DNA from 4 places in the Bradyrhizobium sp. CW1 genome. Region 3 is predicted to be linked to each of the others. Evidence: predicted binding sites of a transcription regulator. Region 3 holds the regulator's gene; each other region holds the start of a gene.

Region 1 (4,062 bases), 1.1 Mb from region 3:
GATCGCCGACGCTGGCGCCGTCCTCAGCCTGAGGCGAGGATTCGATCAGCCCGTCGCGGCCGAGGATGTCGGTCACCCGCGGGGTTGGCGCAGACGATGCTTCGGCCGTCGCCGGTGTCTCCGGCACAAAGCCCTCGGCGAGCGAGGGATCGAGCAGGCGGTGGGTATAGTCGAAGGTCGGGCCGAGGATCTGGCCGCCGGGAATGTCCTTGAAGGTCGAGGACACCCGCCGCCGTATCCGCATCGCGCCGGTCTCGACCGGCTCGCTGGCGCCGAAGCGGGGCAGCGTCGCGCGGAAGGCGCGGACCAGGAAGATCGCCTCGATCAGATCGCCGCGCGCCTGCTTGATGGCGAGCGCCGCGAGCTCGCGGTCATAGAGCGAGCCTTCGCTCATGACGCGGTCCACGGCGAGACCAAGCTGCTCGGAGATCTGGTCGAGCGAGATTTCCGGAACGCTTTGGTCGCCACGCCGCGCACTGGCGAGCAGGCGATGGGCGTTCTCGATGGCGCGTTCGCCGCCTTTGACTGCGACATACATGCTTAGCTTCCCCTGCTCACGATACGCGTGGTGCGCGGGATCGCAACCATGGCGTCATCGGCGACCAGCACCACATCGATACCGCGCGGAAACAGCGCCTCGTTAATACGAAGTCGCTCGAACACGTCGAACGGCTTGATCGACGCCTGGAGCGTGGCGACGCCGTCGATGCCGGGCCCGCGCAGCTCGAAGCTGCGTCCCGAATCGAGACTCTCGACCTGCAGGATCAACGTGGTCGACCGATCCGGATATTCGCTGGTGCCGAGCGCGAAGCGCTCCAGCGAAGGCAGCGCCCCGCCGTCGCTGATCAGCGCGAAGCTGGCGATGGAAGAATCCTGCACCACCGGCGCACCAGTATGGAATTTCAGCCATTTCACGACGTCGGAAGTCTCATGCATGCGCGCATCGAGCCAGAGCGGCGTGTCGTGATCGAACAGCGTCAGCGCGATCGCGGCCGTCCCGCGCATCATCACACGAGGCGCTCCTGATGTCGGCACGATGCGCTGCACCGATCCCGGCCGCGCCATCGCGTCCATGACCGAGCGAAAGGTCGATTGCGCCGACAAGACCTTATCGGCGAACCCCGGCGGCAGTTCCGCAATCGTGGTCATGATCTCACCCCTCACCGCGCACCATGGTGTAGAAATCAACCTTCGTCGCGGCGGTCTGGGCCGCCACCTGCTTGCGCCTGACCATCAGCTGCTCACGCAACGGCGCGATAATGTCCCGCTCCACCGCGGCGCCGAAATCGCTGGACTGCACCAGGGCATCGCACAGCGCGATCAGCCGCGCCTTCTCGCCGTCGCGGCCGAGCGTGTAGCCGAAACCGACCTCGCCGCTCGCAAGCCGCACCGCGGCGCGCGACACCGTGGCTTCACCGAGGTTGAACGGCGCACCATCGCCGCCGACCCGGCCGCGCAGCATGACGAGGCCGTTTTCCGGCGCGCGCAGATCCTGATGCGCCGGCAAAGCGAGAGCGTGGAGGCGAGCGGCGATCTCGCCCGCCTCCGCGTGCGCCAGCACGGACATTGCGGCCTTGCGCTGGGCTTGCTGATTATTGTGCTGGGTCACCGCATCCACCGACTTCTCTGCAGAACTTGCCGAATCCAAGTTGTCTATGATACTAGACAACTTGATACGGGAGCGCCATGACTGTTTCGTGACAAAGGCGTGATTTCTGGAGTAGCTTCCCGGCCACATGAGCATGCAGGACACAGCCTCCTCCGGCGTCGCGTTGTGGCGCCTCGTTGCCGACGGCATCGAGCGCGGCATCGCCGACGGCCGCTTTGCGGCGGGCGACAAGCTGCCGGGCGAGGTGGAGATCGCCGAAACCTATCGCGTCAACCGCCACACCGTGCGACGCGCGCTGGCCGCGCTTGCCGAGCGCGGCATCGTGCGGGCAGAACGCGGCAGCGGAACCTATGTCGAGGCGCAGAAGCTCGCTTATCCACTGCGCTCGCGGACCCGTTTCTCCGAGATCGTCGGCGCGGACGGCCGCGAACCGCATGGCCGGCTGATCGAGGCGTCCGCTGACGTTGCGACCCGCGAACTCGCGCGGGAGCTTGGCCTCAAGACCGGCGCACCGCTGGTCCGGATCGAGGCGATGCGCCTCGCCGACCGCACGCCGATCTGTGTCTCCACGACGTGGCTATCGGCACAGCTATTCCCCGCTGCGGGCGACGTCTTTGCCGCGACCCGCTCGATGACGAAATTGCTCGAGCATTACGGCGTCCGGGACTATCGCCGCGGCGCGACCCGGATCACCGCCGGTATCGTCGACGCAACCGACGCCGCACGGCTCGATCTGGCGCTGGGACGGCCGATCCTGGTGGTCGACGCCACCGATCACGATCTCGACGGCAAGCCGCTGGTCACCAAGCATTCGCGCTTTGCGGCGGAGCGGGTGGAATTTCTGGTGGAGAACGGGTGAACTGGCTGCCCTCTGCCCCTCTCCCCTTGCGGGAGAGGGTGGCTCGCCGCGCTAGCGGCGAGACGGGTGAGGGGTTGCCTCCGCGCACTGATCTGAATTGAGGATGCAGACCCCTCATCCGGCGCTTCGCGCCACCTTCTCCCACAAGGGGAGAAGGAAGAAGGTTACGCCACCGCCCGCCGCCCGATAATCGCAAAACGCAATTTGCCCGAAACGAAATCGATCGCGGCGACTGCGACCAGGATCATCAGGATCAGGAACGACACCTTCTGCCATTCCAGCACGCGGATCTGCTCGGCGAGCTGGAGGCCGATGCCGCCGGCGCCGACGATGCCGATGATGGTGGCCGAGCGCGTATTCGACTCGATGAAATAGAGCACCTGCCCGGCAATCACGGGCAGGACCTGCGGCAGCAGGCCGAAGCGAATCTCGTGCAGCGCGCTACCGCCGGAGGCGCGGATGCCCTCGACCTGCTTCTGGTCGGCGCCCTCGATCGCCTCCGAGAACAGTTTTCCAAACGCGCCGAAATCCGACACGGCAATAGCGAGCACGCCGGCAAACGGGCCGAGCCCGACCACGTTGATCCACACCAGCGCCCAGATCAGCGTGTCGACTCCGCGGATTGAATCCAGGAAGCGCCGCACCGGAAACCGCAAAATCCTCGACGGCACCACATTGCGCGCGGCAAGAAGACTGACCGGCAGCGCGAAGACCGCGGCCAGCGTCGTGCCGAGCAGCGCAATCGACAGCGTCTCGCCCAGCGCCTTCAGATAGACCGGCAGCGACGAGCCGGGATCCGGCGGGATCATCATCAGGCTGATCCAACCGAGCTGGCTGAGCCCCGCGAACAACCGCGACGGCGAGAAGTCGAGATCGATGAGGCCATAAATCAGAACCGCGAGCGCCGCGACGATCATCGCCGGCATCGGGAGCCGCGCCGAAGCCGGCCGGTCGAACACATCAGGGTAGCGCGCGCGAAGCGCTGATGTGTCAATGTCCTGCGGCCCCGTCACGTCCGCGCCTCCTTGCCGAACAGGCGGCCGCGCAGCCAGCCGGTGCTGATGTCGATAATGAAAACCGTGACGATGATGGTGAGCAGGATGGCGCTGACGTCCGAGTAGTAGAACTTGCGGATGGCGACGACGAGCTCCTGGCCGATGCCGCCGGCACCGACGAAGCCCATCACGGAGGCCTCGCGGACGTTGATCTCGAAACGCAGCAGCGCGTAGCTGGCATAGCCCGCCGTGACCTGCGGCAGGATGGCGAAGCGCATGCAGGACAGCCAGCTCGCGCCGGTCGAGCGGACGCCTTCGACCGGTTTCATGTCGGCGTTCTCGACGATCTCCGAGAACAGCTTTCCAAGCGCGCCGGTGGAGTGAATCGCGATCGCCAGCACGCCCGCCATCGGCCCCAGCCCGAAGGCGATCACGAAGATCAGGGCAAACACGATGCCGGGGACCGTGCGGGCGAATTCGAGCAGGCGCCGCACGACGAAGCGCAACCACGGCGCGGGCGAGGTGTTTTCAGCCGCAAAGAAGTTCAGGCAAAACGCAAAAGTCGCGCCGATCAGCGTGCCGACATAGGAGATCAGCAA
Region 2 (4,062 bases), 650 kb from region 3:
TGGTGTTCGCCGGCGCCGAATACGGCAACGGCTCCTCGCGCGACTGGGCCGCGAAGGGCACCCGTCTGCTCGGCGTGCGCGCCGTGATCTGCCAGAGCTTCGAGCGCATCCACCGCTCCAATTTGGTCGGTATGGGCGTGCTGCCGCTGACCTTCGAGGACGGCACCTCCTGGTCGTCGCTCGGTCTGAAGGGCGACGAGAAGGTCACGCTGCGCGGCCTCGTTGGCGACCTCAAGCCGCGCCAGAAGCTGACCGCGGAGATCGTCTCCGGCGACGGTTCGCTGCAGCGCGTTTCGCTGCTCTGCCGCATCGATACGCTGGACGAACTCGAATACTACCGCAACGGCGGCATCCTGCACTACGTGCTACGCAAGCTCGCGGCGTAAGCGCGGATTTGTGAACGGTGGCTCACTGCGAAGTGAGTAGTAGGTTACACGAAGGCGGCCTATCACAAGGCCGCCTTCACGCGTTTGCGGCAGGCTTCAGATGGGCCCGCCCGGCACAGAACCTCCCCTTGTACGGTTCTTGGACGGACAACAAATGTGTGAGGCCCGTAAGATTACGGTGACCATCCGGCGGTAAGATTTCCCTCTCACGAGCAATGGTGTGCGGCGTTCGACATGACAACAATGACGGCTTCTCATCTGGTTTCACGCTGGTCCGGTGCCCTCTGGTCGGGAGCTCTTGGTCTCTGTGCAATCGTCGCCGTCATCCGCCCTGCCGAGGCTGATCCCCGCGCCGTTGTCGAGTTGTTTACCTCGCAGGGCTGCTCCTCCTGCCCGCCGGCCGACAAGATCATCGGCGACCTCGCCCGCGATCCCTCGATCATCGCGCTGAGCATGCCGATCGACTATTGGGACTATCTCGGCTGGAAGGACACATTGGCCGATTCGCGCTTCTCTGCACGGCAGCGTGCGTATTCGCGCATGCGCGGCGACCGCGAAGTCTACACGCCGCAGGTCGTGGTCAACGGCTCCACGCATGTCGTCGGCAGCGACCGCACCGGCATCGAAAGCGCCATCGGCAAAACCGAGACGGGCACTGGTGTGATGAGCGTGCCGGTGACGATGTCGCTCGCGGGCAAGCAGATCAACGTCTCGGTGGCCGCGAGCAAGGAGCCGACGGCGTCCCACGGCGAGGTCTGGATCTGCTCGATTGCGAGGTCGGTGCCGATCGCGATCAGTCGCGGCGAAAATCGCGGACAGCAAGTGATCTATCACAACGTGGTGCGCAACCTGCTGAAGGTCGGCGACTGGACCGGCCGCCCGGAAAGCTGGACGGTGCCGATCGAGAACCTCACGCGTGACGGCGTCGACGGTGCCGTGGTCTATGTCCAGGACGGCAGCCGGGAGAGACCGGGCCCGATGCTGGGCGCGGCGTACACGTCGCTGCACTGACGCGCACTTCGAATCGTCCGACTCAAGCACACTCTCAATCCTCATGGTGAGGAGGCGCGTCAGCGCCGTCTCGAACCATGCAGGCCCTGCTGAGGCAGCTCGGCCTCGATCCTTCGAGACGCCGCTTCGCGGCTCCTCAGGATGAGGGGAAAGGGTTTTTGCTGAGATGCTGAGATATCCGTCGAGGCAGAAACATCCCGACCCAAACAATTCGACTCAAACAAAAAAGGACCAACTCGCGTTGGCCCTCCTTGTCGTGCGAACAGACCCGATCCTGACGGCCCCGGGGGGCTGGGGGCTGAGGAATCCGGAACCGAAAGGACCGGGTCAACGCACATAGGTCTTTTCGCAACGCAGGGCGGCAGTCGCTTGGCGGAAAAGCGGCGACACTATGATTCCTGCTAACGATCCCGTGACGGTTTGCCGCGACAGAGTTCCACCGCTGCGTGTGGGCGGATTGGCTCCGATTCCAAGGTCCTTCCAAGGGCCCTTGCGGTGGGGAACAGTTGGCGCAATCATGCAACCGTCATGATCCGCGGTCGAGGGACGGTCTTCGCGGACGCGGTCATGCTGATGCGACAGGAGGCGGCCTATGAGTCTGTCGGAGGATACCGATCCGAGCGAACAGCGTGCGGCGGCGCGCCCCGCCGCTTCGAATGCGCAACTGAGCCGCGTGACGTTCAACCGGCTCGAGCTGCACCGTATTCTCAATCTCTACGGCCGGATGGTTGCCGAAGGCGAGTGGCGCGACTATGCCATCGACTTCCTCAGGGATCGCGCTGTGTTCTCGGTCTTTCGCCGCGCCTCGGAAGTGCCGATCTATCGTATCGAGAAGGATCCGCGCCTCGCGCGCAAGCAGGGCATGTACAGCGTGATCTCGGCGACGGGCTTGATCCTGCGCCGCGGCCACGAACTGGAGCGCGTGCTCCTGGTGATCGATCGCAAATTGGCGGTGGTGTAGCAGGGATCCAGTAGCCCGGATGAGCGTAGCGACATCCGGGTCTTTGCTTGCAGCGTTCCCGGGTATCGCTTCGCTCACCCGGGCTACGGGCCTTACTTCCCCGGCACGCTCTTGGCGCCCTCGCCGAGGCTCCGCTGCATCATTACCGTGTCCAGCCAGCGGCCGAATTTCAGCCCGACGCTGGGATGCGTGCCGATCATTTTGAAGCCGGCCCTGGTGTGCACGCCGATCGAGCCGGCATTGGTGGAATCCCCAATTACCGCGATCATCTGACGGAAGCCGCGTGCCTCGCATTCGACGATCAGCCGCTCCAGCAGGAGCGCCCCGATGCCGCGGCGGTGGAAGGATGGATCGAGATAGATCGAGTTCTCGACCGTGAAGCGGTAGGCCGGGCGGGGCCGGTAGGCACCGGCATAGGCGTAGCCGGCGACGCGCCCGTCGAGGATGGCGACGAAATAGGGGTAGCCGCCGTCGATCAGCGTGCGGTAGCGGCGCGTCATCTCGGCAAGGTCGGGCGGCTCCAGCTCGAACGTCGCGGTGCCCTCGCGGACAGCCTGCCGATAGATGGCCGTGATGGCGGGGAGGTCGGCCTCGGTGGTGGGCCTGATATCGGGTGCGGACATGCCGCAAGATTAGAGCCTTCCCGGGGCGGCTGGAAGAGGCAACCGTGCTTCCTCATACTCCGTCCTTGCGAGGAGCCCTTGCGACGAAGCAATCCAGAAATGCACCAGCGGAGGGACTCTGGATTGCTTCGCTGCGCTCGCAATGACGGTGGGTGTTGAGAGGCTCGCCCCAAACAAAAACCCCGGCCTCTCGGCCGGGGGTTGCTGTCGTCCACTCTGGGCTGGCGCTTAGTCGCGCTGGCCGAGGAGCTGCAGGAGCAGCGTGAACAAGTTGATGAAGTTCAGGTACAGCGACAGCGCGCCGGTGATGGCCGCACGCTCTGCGATGTCATCGCCGGCCGAAGCGTAACCGTAGATGTAGTCGTTCTTCAGCCGCTGGGTATCCCAGGCGGTGAGGCCCGCGAACACCAGCACGCCGACCACCGACACGACGAACTGCAGCACCGAGCTCGCCAGGAACAGGTTCACCAGGCTCGCGATGACGATGCCGATCAGGCCCATGAACAGGAACGAACCCATTCCGCTCATGTCACGCTTGGTGGTGTAACCGTAGAGGCTGAGCGCGCCGAAAGTCGCCGCGGTGATGAAGAACACCCGGACGATCGAGGTGTGCGTGAACACCAGGAAGATCGAGGACAGCGAGACGCCCATCAGTGCCGCGAACACCCAGAACAGGATCTGGGCGGTCGAAGGAGCGAGCCGGTTGATGCCTGCCGAGATCACGAACACCATGGCGAGCGGCGCGAGCATGAACAGCCACTTCAGGGGGCTGACGAACATCGCGTAGCCGAACGGCGTCAGGAACAGCTTGCCGACCCGCACGGCTTCCGGGGTCGGAACGTCCGTCACGGCGGCCATGTAGACGCCGAGGGCGGCAAGGCCGGTGATGGCCAGGCCGATGCTCATGTAGTTGTAGATGCGCAGCATGTAGGCGCGCAGGCCGGCATCGACCGTCGCGGCGTCAACACGCCCGGCGGCCCTGCCGAAAGGAGAAGCGTAATTGCGGTCTAGGTCCGACATGGTCGAATTCCCGTTGGTTGGTCCGGTCCGGCATGAGGGTCGCCATGCCGCCGGTTCGTCA
Region 3 (4,062 bases):
CCTCGGTGATCCGCTTCATCAACGACATCCTGCTCTCGGCGCCCTCGATCATCATCGGCCTGTTCATCTACGGCGCCGTGGTGGTGCCGATGCGCGGCTTCTCGGCGATCGCAGGCTCGCTCGCCCTCGCGGTCATCGTGATCCCGGTGGTGCTGCGCACGACCGAGGACATGCTGCTGCTGGTGCCGAACGCGTTGCGCGAGGCGGCCTCGGCGCTCGGCCTGCCGCGTTCGCTGGTGATCAAGCGGATCGCTTATCGTGCTGCCCGATCGGGTCTCATCACCGGCGTGCTGCTCGCGACCGCTCGCGTCGCCGGTGAAACCGCGCCGCTGCTGTTCACCGCGCTATCGAACCAGTTCTTCAGCCTCGGCCTGAACAAGACGATGGCGAACCTGCCTGTGACCATCAACAACTTCGTGCAGAGCCCCTATGCCTATTGGAAGCAGTTGGCCTGGAGCGGGGCGCTGCTCATCACCCTGACCGTTCTTGCCCTTAATATTTTCGCGCGCATCCTTGGCGCCGAGAGGACCGCAAAATGAGTGATCTTTCCGTGTCGATGAGCGCGTCCGGTGGACTGCCGCACGCGGCGGTGCTGCCCGAGGCGCCCCCCAAGGTGACCGTGCGTAACCTGGACTTCTATTACGGCGAGCACCATGCGCTGAAGAACATCAACCTGACGCTCGGCGCCAACCGCGTTACGGCGTTCATCGGTCCGTCGGGCTGCGGCAAGTCGACCCTGCTGCGCATCTTCAACCGGATGTACGACCTCTATCCCGGCCAGCGCGCCACCGGTCAGCTCATGCTCGATCAGACCAACATTCTCGACCCCAGGCTGGACCTCAATTTGCTGCGCGCCCGCGTCGGCATGGTGTTCCAGAAGCCGACGCCGTTCCCGATGACGATCTACGAGAACATCGCGTTCGGCATCCGTCTCTATGAGAAGATCTCGAAGTCCGAGATGGACGGCCGCGTCGAGAAGGCGCTGCGCGGCGGCGCGCTGTGGAACGAGGTCAAGGACAAGCTCAACGCCTCCGGCCTGTCGCTCTCCGGCGGCCAGCAGCAGCGCCTCTGCATCGCCCGCACCGTCGCGGTGCGGCCCGAGGTGATCCTGTTCGACGAACCCTGTTCGGCGCTCGACCCGATCTCGACCGCCAAGGTCGAGGAGCTGATCCAGGAGCTGTCCGAGGATTACACGATCGCTATCGTCACCCACAACATGCAACAGGCGGCGCGCGTCTCCGACAAGACCGCCTTCATGTATCTCGGCGAGCTGATAGAGTTCGACGACACCAGCAAGATCTTCACGTCGCCGTCAGATCGGCGCACGCAGGATTACATCACCGGCCGGTTCGGCTAGGAGACGCGACATGGGTTCTGAACATACCGCAAAGGCTTTCGACACCGACCTCCAGGAACTCACTCGCCTGGTCGCCGAGATGGGCGGCATCGCCGAGCGCATGATCGTCGAGTCCGTCGACGCGCTGATCCGCCGCGACGTCCCGCTCGGCCAGCGCGTCGTCGCCATCGACACCGAGCTCGACGCGCTGCAGAAGCGCATCGAGGAGCGTGCGGTGCTCACCATCGCCCGCCGCCAGCCGATGGCGGTCGATCTGCGCGAGATCGTCGGCGCCATGCGCGTCGCGACCGATCTCGAGCGCATCGGCGACCTCGCCAAGAACATGGGCAAGCGCGTCGCGGCGCTGGAGACGGACTTCCATCCGCTCAAGCTGTTCCGCGGCCTCGAGCACATGACCGACCTCGTGCAGCAGCAGGTCAAGTCGGTGCTGGACGCCTATGCCGCGCATGATTTGCCGGCGGCGATGGCGGTGTGGAAGGGCGACGAGGAAGTCGACGCCATCTGCACCTCGCTGTTCCGCGAACTCCTCACCTACATGATGGAGGATCCGCGCAATATCTCGTTCTGCATCCATCTGATGTTCTGCGCCAAGAACATCGAGCGGATCGGCGACCACGCCACCAATATCGCCGAGACCGTGTTCTACATGATCGAGGGCCAGGCGATCACCGACAAGCGGCCGAAGGGCGACATGACGACCTTTGCCAACACGGTACCGAACACCTGAAGACTTAAGGAGCGACGACCCGATGGGCGCACGCATTATGGTGGTTGAGGACGAGGAAGCCCTGACCGAGCTTCTCCGCTACAACCTCGAAGGCGACGGCTATGACGTCGAGACGGTGATGCGCGGCGACGACGCCGACACCCGCCTCAAGGAGCACATCCCCGATCTGATCGTGCTCGACTGGATGCTGCCGGGCCTGTCAGGCATCGAATTGTGCCGGCGGCTTCGCACCCGTCCCGAGACCAAGCAGCTCCCGATCATCATGCTCACCGCGCGCGGCGAGGAGAGCGAGCGGGTGCGGGGTCTTGCGACCGGCGCCGACGATTACATCGTCAAGCCGTTCTCGGTGCCGGAGCTGCTGGCGCGCGTGAAAGGCCTGCTGCGGCGCGCGAGCCCGGAGCGCCTCGCCACCGTCCTTGCTTTTGGCGACATCGAGCTCGACCGTGACAAGCGCCGCGTGGCGCGCTCGGGCCGGCCGATCGATCTCGGTCCGACCGAATATCGCCTGCTGGAGTTCTTCCTGGAGCATCCGGGACGGGTGTTCTCGCGCGAGCAGCTGCTCGACAGCGTCTGGGGCCGCGACATCTATATCGACGAGCGCACCGTCGACGTGCATATCGGCCGCCTGCGCAAGCTGCTCAATCTCGGCCGCGAGCAGGACCCGATCCGCACCGTCCGCGGCGCCGGCTACGCGCTGGATGATCGCTTCGCGAAGGCGGAGCAGGTGTAGGGTTGCAGGCTTGTTTGTTGGCGAGCTGTCCCTGCATTCTCAGCCGTCGTCCCGGACAAGCGAGCGAAGCGAGCGCTGATCCGGGACCCATAACCACCGAACGTGGTTTGGCGAAGACTCGGAGTGACCCCTTCCGCACGATTATTGCGTGCTCGGAGTATGGGTCCCGGCCCCCCGTGCGCAATTGCGCACTAGGCCGGGACGACACTGAAATTGTTGAACTGTCTTCGCGTGACGACTAACGGGGACCCGGCTTTACCGGTGCGCGGCGCCGATCCGACGCGGGCTGGTACGCAACGCGCGAGTGCTGGGCGCAATAGGGCAGTCCGGACAGCGCCCTTCCACCGCAGAAGAAGAAGTCCGGGCTCGAGGGATCGCCGACCGGCCAGTGGCAGGTCGCCTCGTTCAATTCCAGCAGCGACAGCCGCTGGCTCATCGGCACCACGTTGTCGTAGGTGACCGGATCCGGCTCAGCCTCGACCTCGAAGGCCTGCGCCAGCGCGGTGTTGCCGCGCGAGATCGGGCGGCTCACCCGCATCATGTGCTGCGCGGGGCGCGCCTTGCGCGGCCGCGGCGCTGCCGATGATGGGCTCTTGGCGCGGCCCGAAAGGCCGAGCCTGTGCACTTTGCCGATCACGGCATTGCGGGTCACATTGCCGAGCTCCGCCGCGATCTGGCTGGCCGAAAGTCCGGCCTCCCAGAGCTTTTTCAGCTGCTCGACGCGATCATCGGACCAGGTCAAAACCGTCATTGCACCCTTTCCCTCGCTGCGCGCCAGCCATCCTGGGGCCTCGCAGCGAATGCCTAAGCCTTCAAAAACCCGTGCCGCCAGAATCCCTTAAGGCTCGCCGGGCGCGTCTTGAACGCCCGAACGTTTACGCCGGTACATAAGGACTTAAAGATCAGAACCACTGCACGAGATGTCGTATCTGACAATCCAAACGCTACAATATGGCGTGACTCCCGCGCAAGAGTCCGCCGACTCGCTTCCACATGTTCCGTGGCCAAATCCCTCTAAATCGGCACCGCAAGACTACGGATTCAGCGTTTCGCGAGGCTTTCCGGGCGGCATTGACACCCGTTTCACCAGGCCTAAGATAGTCGCACGTGCCGCCCTCAAGAGGCGGCACGTTTCGTTTTCCGGGCCGGTCGATGGTGCGTTGCGCAATGCACGCTCACTCCGTCCGCAACATTCAAGTGACCATCATGACTAACAGCGCAGCGCCGCATTTGCTCCCCGTTTTCGCC
Region 4 (4,062 bases), 3.3 Mb from region 3:
CAAGCAGTCCCGTGCTCTGCACTTCGCGCCCGAGGCCGCACAGCGTCTTCTCGTTGAAGATGGGAATGAGGCTCCGCGTCAGTCCCTCGTAGACGACGAGACGGACCGAGTTGGAGCCGATGTCGATGACCGCGACGCTCGAGCCGCGCTTGCGCGGCCGCTTCACGTCGACGATCCCGGATCAGGATTGATGACGTTCATTACGGCGCGTGAGGCGGCGCGGCGAGGATTCCTTGAGCGACTTACCACGGCCAGACAGACTCGGATTTGTCATGAAGTAGTTGTGGACGTTGAAAGGCTCCTCGCCCTTCGCGGTCTTCATACGCGTTGAGGACCCGTCCGGCAACAATTGCCAGCTCTGTTCATTGTCCTTGAGATTCGCGACCATGATCTGTTCGAGAACCTGCTGATGCACCGTGGGATTCTGCAGCGGACACAGCACCTCGACGCGGCGGTCGAGGTTGCGCGGCATCATGTCGGCTGAGGAGATATACACAGCCGCTTTCGCGCTCGGCAGGCCCTGGCCCATGCCGAAGCAGTAAATTCGGCCGTGTTCGAGGAATCGTCCGATGATCGACTTGACGCGGATGTTCTCCGACAAGCCGGGAATGCCGGGACGCAGGCAGCAGATACCGCGCACCACGAGTTCGACCTGCACGCCGGCCTGTGAGGCCTCGTAGAGCGCGTCGATGATGTCGGGGTCGACCAGCGCGTTCATTTTCATCCAGATCGCAGCAGGCCGGCCGTGCCGCGCATGCGCGGTCTCGCCCTGGATGTGCTCGATGATGCGCTTGCGCAAGGTCAGCGGAGACACCGCCATCTTTTCCAGATCGCTCGGCGCAGCGTAGCCGGTGATGAAGTTGAACACGCGCGCGGCGTCGCGGCCGATGGTCGGCTCCGAGGTGAAGTAGGAGAGGTCGGTGTAGATGCGCGCGGTCACCGGGTGGTAATTGCCGGTGCCGGTGTGGACGTAGGTCGTGAGGCTGCCGCCCTCGCGCCGCACCACCATCGAGAGTTTCGCGTGGGTCTTCAGTTCGAGGAAGCCGTAGACGACCTGCACGCCGGCGCGTTCGAGGTCGCGCGCCCAGCGGATGTTGGCCTCCTCGTCGAAGCGGGCCTTCAGCTCGATCAGCGCGGTGACGGATTTGCCGGCTTCGGCGGCTTCCACGAGCGCGCGCACGATCGGCGAGTTGCTGGAGGTGCGGTAGAGCGTCTGCTTGATGGCGACGACGTCGGGGTCGCGCGTCGCCTGCTGGAGAAACTGCACCACGACGTCGAAGGATTCGTAGGGGTGATGGACGACGAGGTCCTTCTGCCGGATCGCAGCGAAGATGTCGCCGCCTTGCTCGCGCACGCGCTCGGGATGGCGCGGCACGTAAGGGGTGAATTCGAGATCGGGCCGGTCAAGGCGGGTGAGCTGCGAGAGCTCGTTCATGGCGAGCACGCCATCGACCAGGAACACCTCGTCGTCGGCGGTCGACAGCGCGTGCTGCACGAAACTGCGCAGCTGCTCCGGCATCTTGGCGTCGATCTCGAGTCGGATCACCGAACCGCGGCGGCGGCGCTTCAGCGCGGTCTCGAACAGGCGGACGAGATCCTCGGCCTCTTCCTCGATTTCGAGTTCGGAGTCGCGGAGGACGCGGAAGGCGCCCTGGCCGTGAAGATTGTAGCCGGGGAACAGGCGGTTGATGAACAGCGCGGTGGCCTGCTCCAGCGAGATCAGCCGGACGACCTTGCCGTCAGCCGGCAGACGGATGAAGCGGTCGATCTTGCCGGGCATGCGGATCAGCGCGTTCATCTGCTTGCCGTCGGCGGCGCGCGTGAGCTGGAGCGCGATGGTGAAGCCGAGGCTCGGAATGAACGGGAAGGGGTGGGCCGGGTCGATCGCGAGCGGCGTCAGCAGCGGGAACACGTTGCTGAGGAAGTAGTCCTCGACCCAGGTTCGTTCCGCCTTGGTGACCTCCTTGCCCTCGACCAGCACGATACCCTCGTCGGCGAGCGTGCCGCGCAGGTCGCGCCAGATTGCCTGCTGGTCGGAGGCAAGCTGCGAGACGGTCCGGTTGATGAGCGCGAGCTGCTCGGACGGGGTCAGACCGTCGGGGCTGCGCTCAGCAATACCCTCGCGCACCTGGGCCTTGATGCCGGCGACGCGGACCATGAAGAACTCGTCGAGGTTATTCGCTGAAATCGACAGGAATCGCACCCTCTCCAGCATGGGGTGGCTGGGATTGACCGATTCCTCCAGGACGCGGCGGTTGAAGTGCAGCCAGGAAAGCTCGCGATTGATGAACCGCTCGGGGCTCGATGCGATCGCCGGCGGGCCTTCGGCTTCCGGGGCTTTTTCTTTAACTTCAACAGCTTGCGCAGAATCCATCAGAAGTCGGTCCATCCAGTTCGCCCCAATTTGCGACTTACGCGCAAAACCCGCGGGAGCATGTGTTAGAGCGATGACGTTTCGATGACATTGATGTTCCGCCGCCCGGCCGCGTCAACCCGCCTTGGTCAGACATCCCGGAGCAGCTCGGCCGCCAAGGCCCGGGTGACGGGGCGGCCGAGGCGCAAGGCCTCGCTGTCCAGCAGGTCCACAGCCCGTCGGGCGGCGGCCGAGGACCGCTCCAGGCGAGTGGCGAGGTAGCTGACCACGCTCTCGTCCACCGCGAGCTGGCGGTCGGCGCAGAACTTGACGATCAGGCCGCGGAAGAGCTGGTCGTCGGGCGGCAGCAGCGAGACAACGGGGACGGCGCGGAGCCGCGAGCGCAGGTCGGCGAGCTCGATCTCGAGAGACGCGGGCACCTCGCGTCCGGTGAAGAGGACGTAGGCGCCGTCCTCGCGGGCCAGATTCATCAGATGGAACAGGGCGCGCTCGTCGAATTCCCTGGCTTTGGGATCCTCGACCACCAGCGCGCCGGTGGCGAGCGCAGCCGGGACGGCCTCGGCGGTCAGCCCATTGGCCGTGGTCGAGCGGGCGCCTGAAGCCTCGGCCCAGATCGCGGCGAGATGGCTCTTGCCGCTTCCTTCCGGGCCGGCCAGCCACATGATTCGGTTCGGCCATTCCGGCCAGGCGTCGATGAGGGCAAGACCGGCGGCGTTGACGGGGCCTTCGAGGAAATTGTCCCGGCTCAGGCTCTCCGCATGCGGAAGCGAAAACGCCAACTGTCGGGGATGAACGCGGCTTGGCACGCTTGCTTTGCTCCGTGCCGGCGTGCCGGCTTCGTTTGACGAGATGCGACCTAATCGAGCGGGAGTTGGCCTTTTACGGGGCCGCTCCCAACTCACTTGGCCTCGATCGTGCTCATGTGCCGCAACCATTCGACAAGATAGAGCGACACGGAGGAGAGCGTGAAGACCGTGACGAGGCCCATCAGGATTATATCATAAGGACCGGGTTTGAAGCCGAAGGCGAGGGCGGCCAGCACCAGCGCCGCGAACGCCACTTGGGCCACAGTGTTGAGCTTGGATACCTTTGAGGGCTTCATCTCCACAGGTCGGTCGAACAGCCACGATATGATCACGGCGGCGACGATCATGATGTCGCGCGAGACCACCAGGATGACGATCCAGCGCGGAATCGCGCCCCAGATGCCGAGCGCCATGTAGATCGAGACCAGCAGCGCCTTGTCGGCGAGCGGGTCGAGCAAGGCGCCGAGCTCGCTCGTCATGTTGAAGCGCTTGGCAAGGAAGCCGTCGACCGCGTCGCTGATACCGGCGATCAGGAATACGGCGAACGCCACCTCCATTTGGCTCGACACGATGGCCCAGACGATGATCGGGACCAGCATGATGCGGCCCAAAGTAATGATGTTCGGTATACTCACACGGCGCTTCCCGGCACCCGGCCTGACCTCGAATTCGGCCCTTTGGAGGCTGAACCGGTTGATATCTCTACATAGTATACGGCGGCGCGCCATGCGAGCCATTGCGCGTCCCCGGAATTCGACGTAACCAGCCGCAAACCCACTGGAAATCGGGCATGACCGACCGCAAAAACGGCCTCACTTACGCCGATTCAGGCGTCGATATCGATGCGGGCAACCGCTTGGTCGACCTGATCAAGCCGATGGT

Evidence for each region. The regulator PhoB, encoded in region 3, activates phosphate uptake and scavenging genes when phosphate is short. The targets are predictions, from matches to a motif close to TGTCATNNANCTGTCAT.
Region 1: a site for PhoB is predicted at 1,687-1,703, ahead of phnF (phosphonate metabolism transcriptional regulator PhnF). Genes of this name have one in related genera too.
Region 2: a site for PhoB is predicted at 1,911-1,927, ahead of IVB54_RS00825 (DUF2794 domain-containing protein). Genes of this name have one in related genera too.
Region 4: a site for PhoB is predicted at 2,448-2,464, ahead of IVB54_RS22135 (RNA degradosome polyphosphate kinase). Genes of this name have one in related genera too.

What each region holds. Positions count from the first base shown of each region.
Region 1 covers NZ_CP064684.1:662,327-666,388, reverse strand. The annotation lists gene IVB54_RS03075 (carbon-phosphorus lyase complex subunit PhnI) at 1-538, opposite strand, end outside; gene phnH (phosphonate C-P lyase system protein PhnH) at 541-1,149, opposite strand; gene phnG (phosphonate C-P lyase system protein PhnG) at 1,154-1,618, opposite strand; gene phnF (phosphonate metabolism transcriptional regulator PhnF) at 1,737-2,468, shown strand; gene phnE (phosphonate ABC transporter, permease protein PhnE) at 2,633-3,481, opposite strand; gene phnE (phosphonate ABC transporter, permease protein PhnE) at 3,478-4,062, opposite strand, start outside.
Region 2 covers NZ_CP064684.1:165,182-169,243, forward strand. The annotation lists gene acnA (aconitate hydratase AcnA) at 1-386, shown strand, start outside; gene IVB54_RS00820 (DUF1223 domain-containing protein) at 621-1,397, shown strand; gene IVB54_RS00825 (DUF2794 domain-containing protein) at 1,990-2,358, shown strand; gene IVB54_RS00830 (GNAT family N-acetyltransferase) at 2,451-2,981, opposite strand; gene IVB54_RS00835 (Bax inhibitor-1/YccA family protein) at 3,210-4,001, opposite strand.
Region 3 covers NZ_CP064684.1:7,795,624-7,799,685, reverse strand. The annotation lists gene pstA (phosphate ABC transporter permease PstA) at 1-539, shown strand, start outside; gene pstB (phosphate ABC transporter ATP-binding protein PstB) at 536-1,357, shown strand; gene phoU (phosphate signaling complex protein PhoU) at 1,368-2,084, shown strand; gene phoB (phosphate regulon transcriptional regulator PhoB) at 2,107-2,814, shown strand; gene IVB54_RS37310 (GcrA family cell cycle regulator) at 3,053-3,565, opposite strand; gene IVB54_RS37305 (aspartate aminotransferase family protein) at 4,021-4,062, shown strand, end outside.
Region 4 covers NZ_CP064684.1:4,487,300-4,491,361, reverse strand. The annotation lists gene ppx (exopolyphosphatase) at 1-166, opposite strand, end outside; gene IVB54_RS22135 (RNA degradosome polyphosphate kinase) at 182-2,374, opposite strand; gene IVB54_RS22130 (DnaA/Hda family protein) at 2,503-3,180, opposite strand; gene IVB54_RS22125 (CDP-alcohol phosphatidyltransferase family protein) at 3,273-3,815, opposite strand; gene purM (phosphoribosylformylglycinamidine cyclo-ligase) at 3,971-4,062, shown strand, end outside.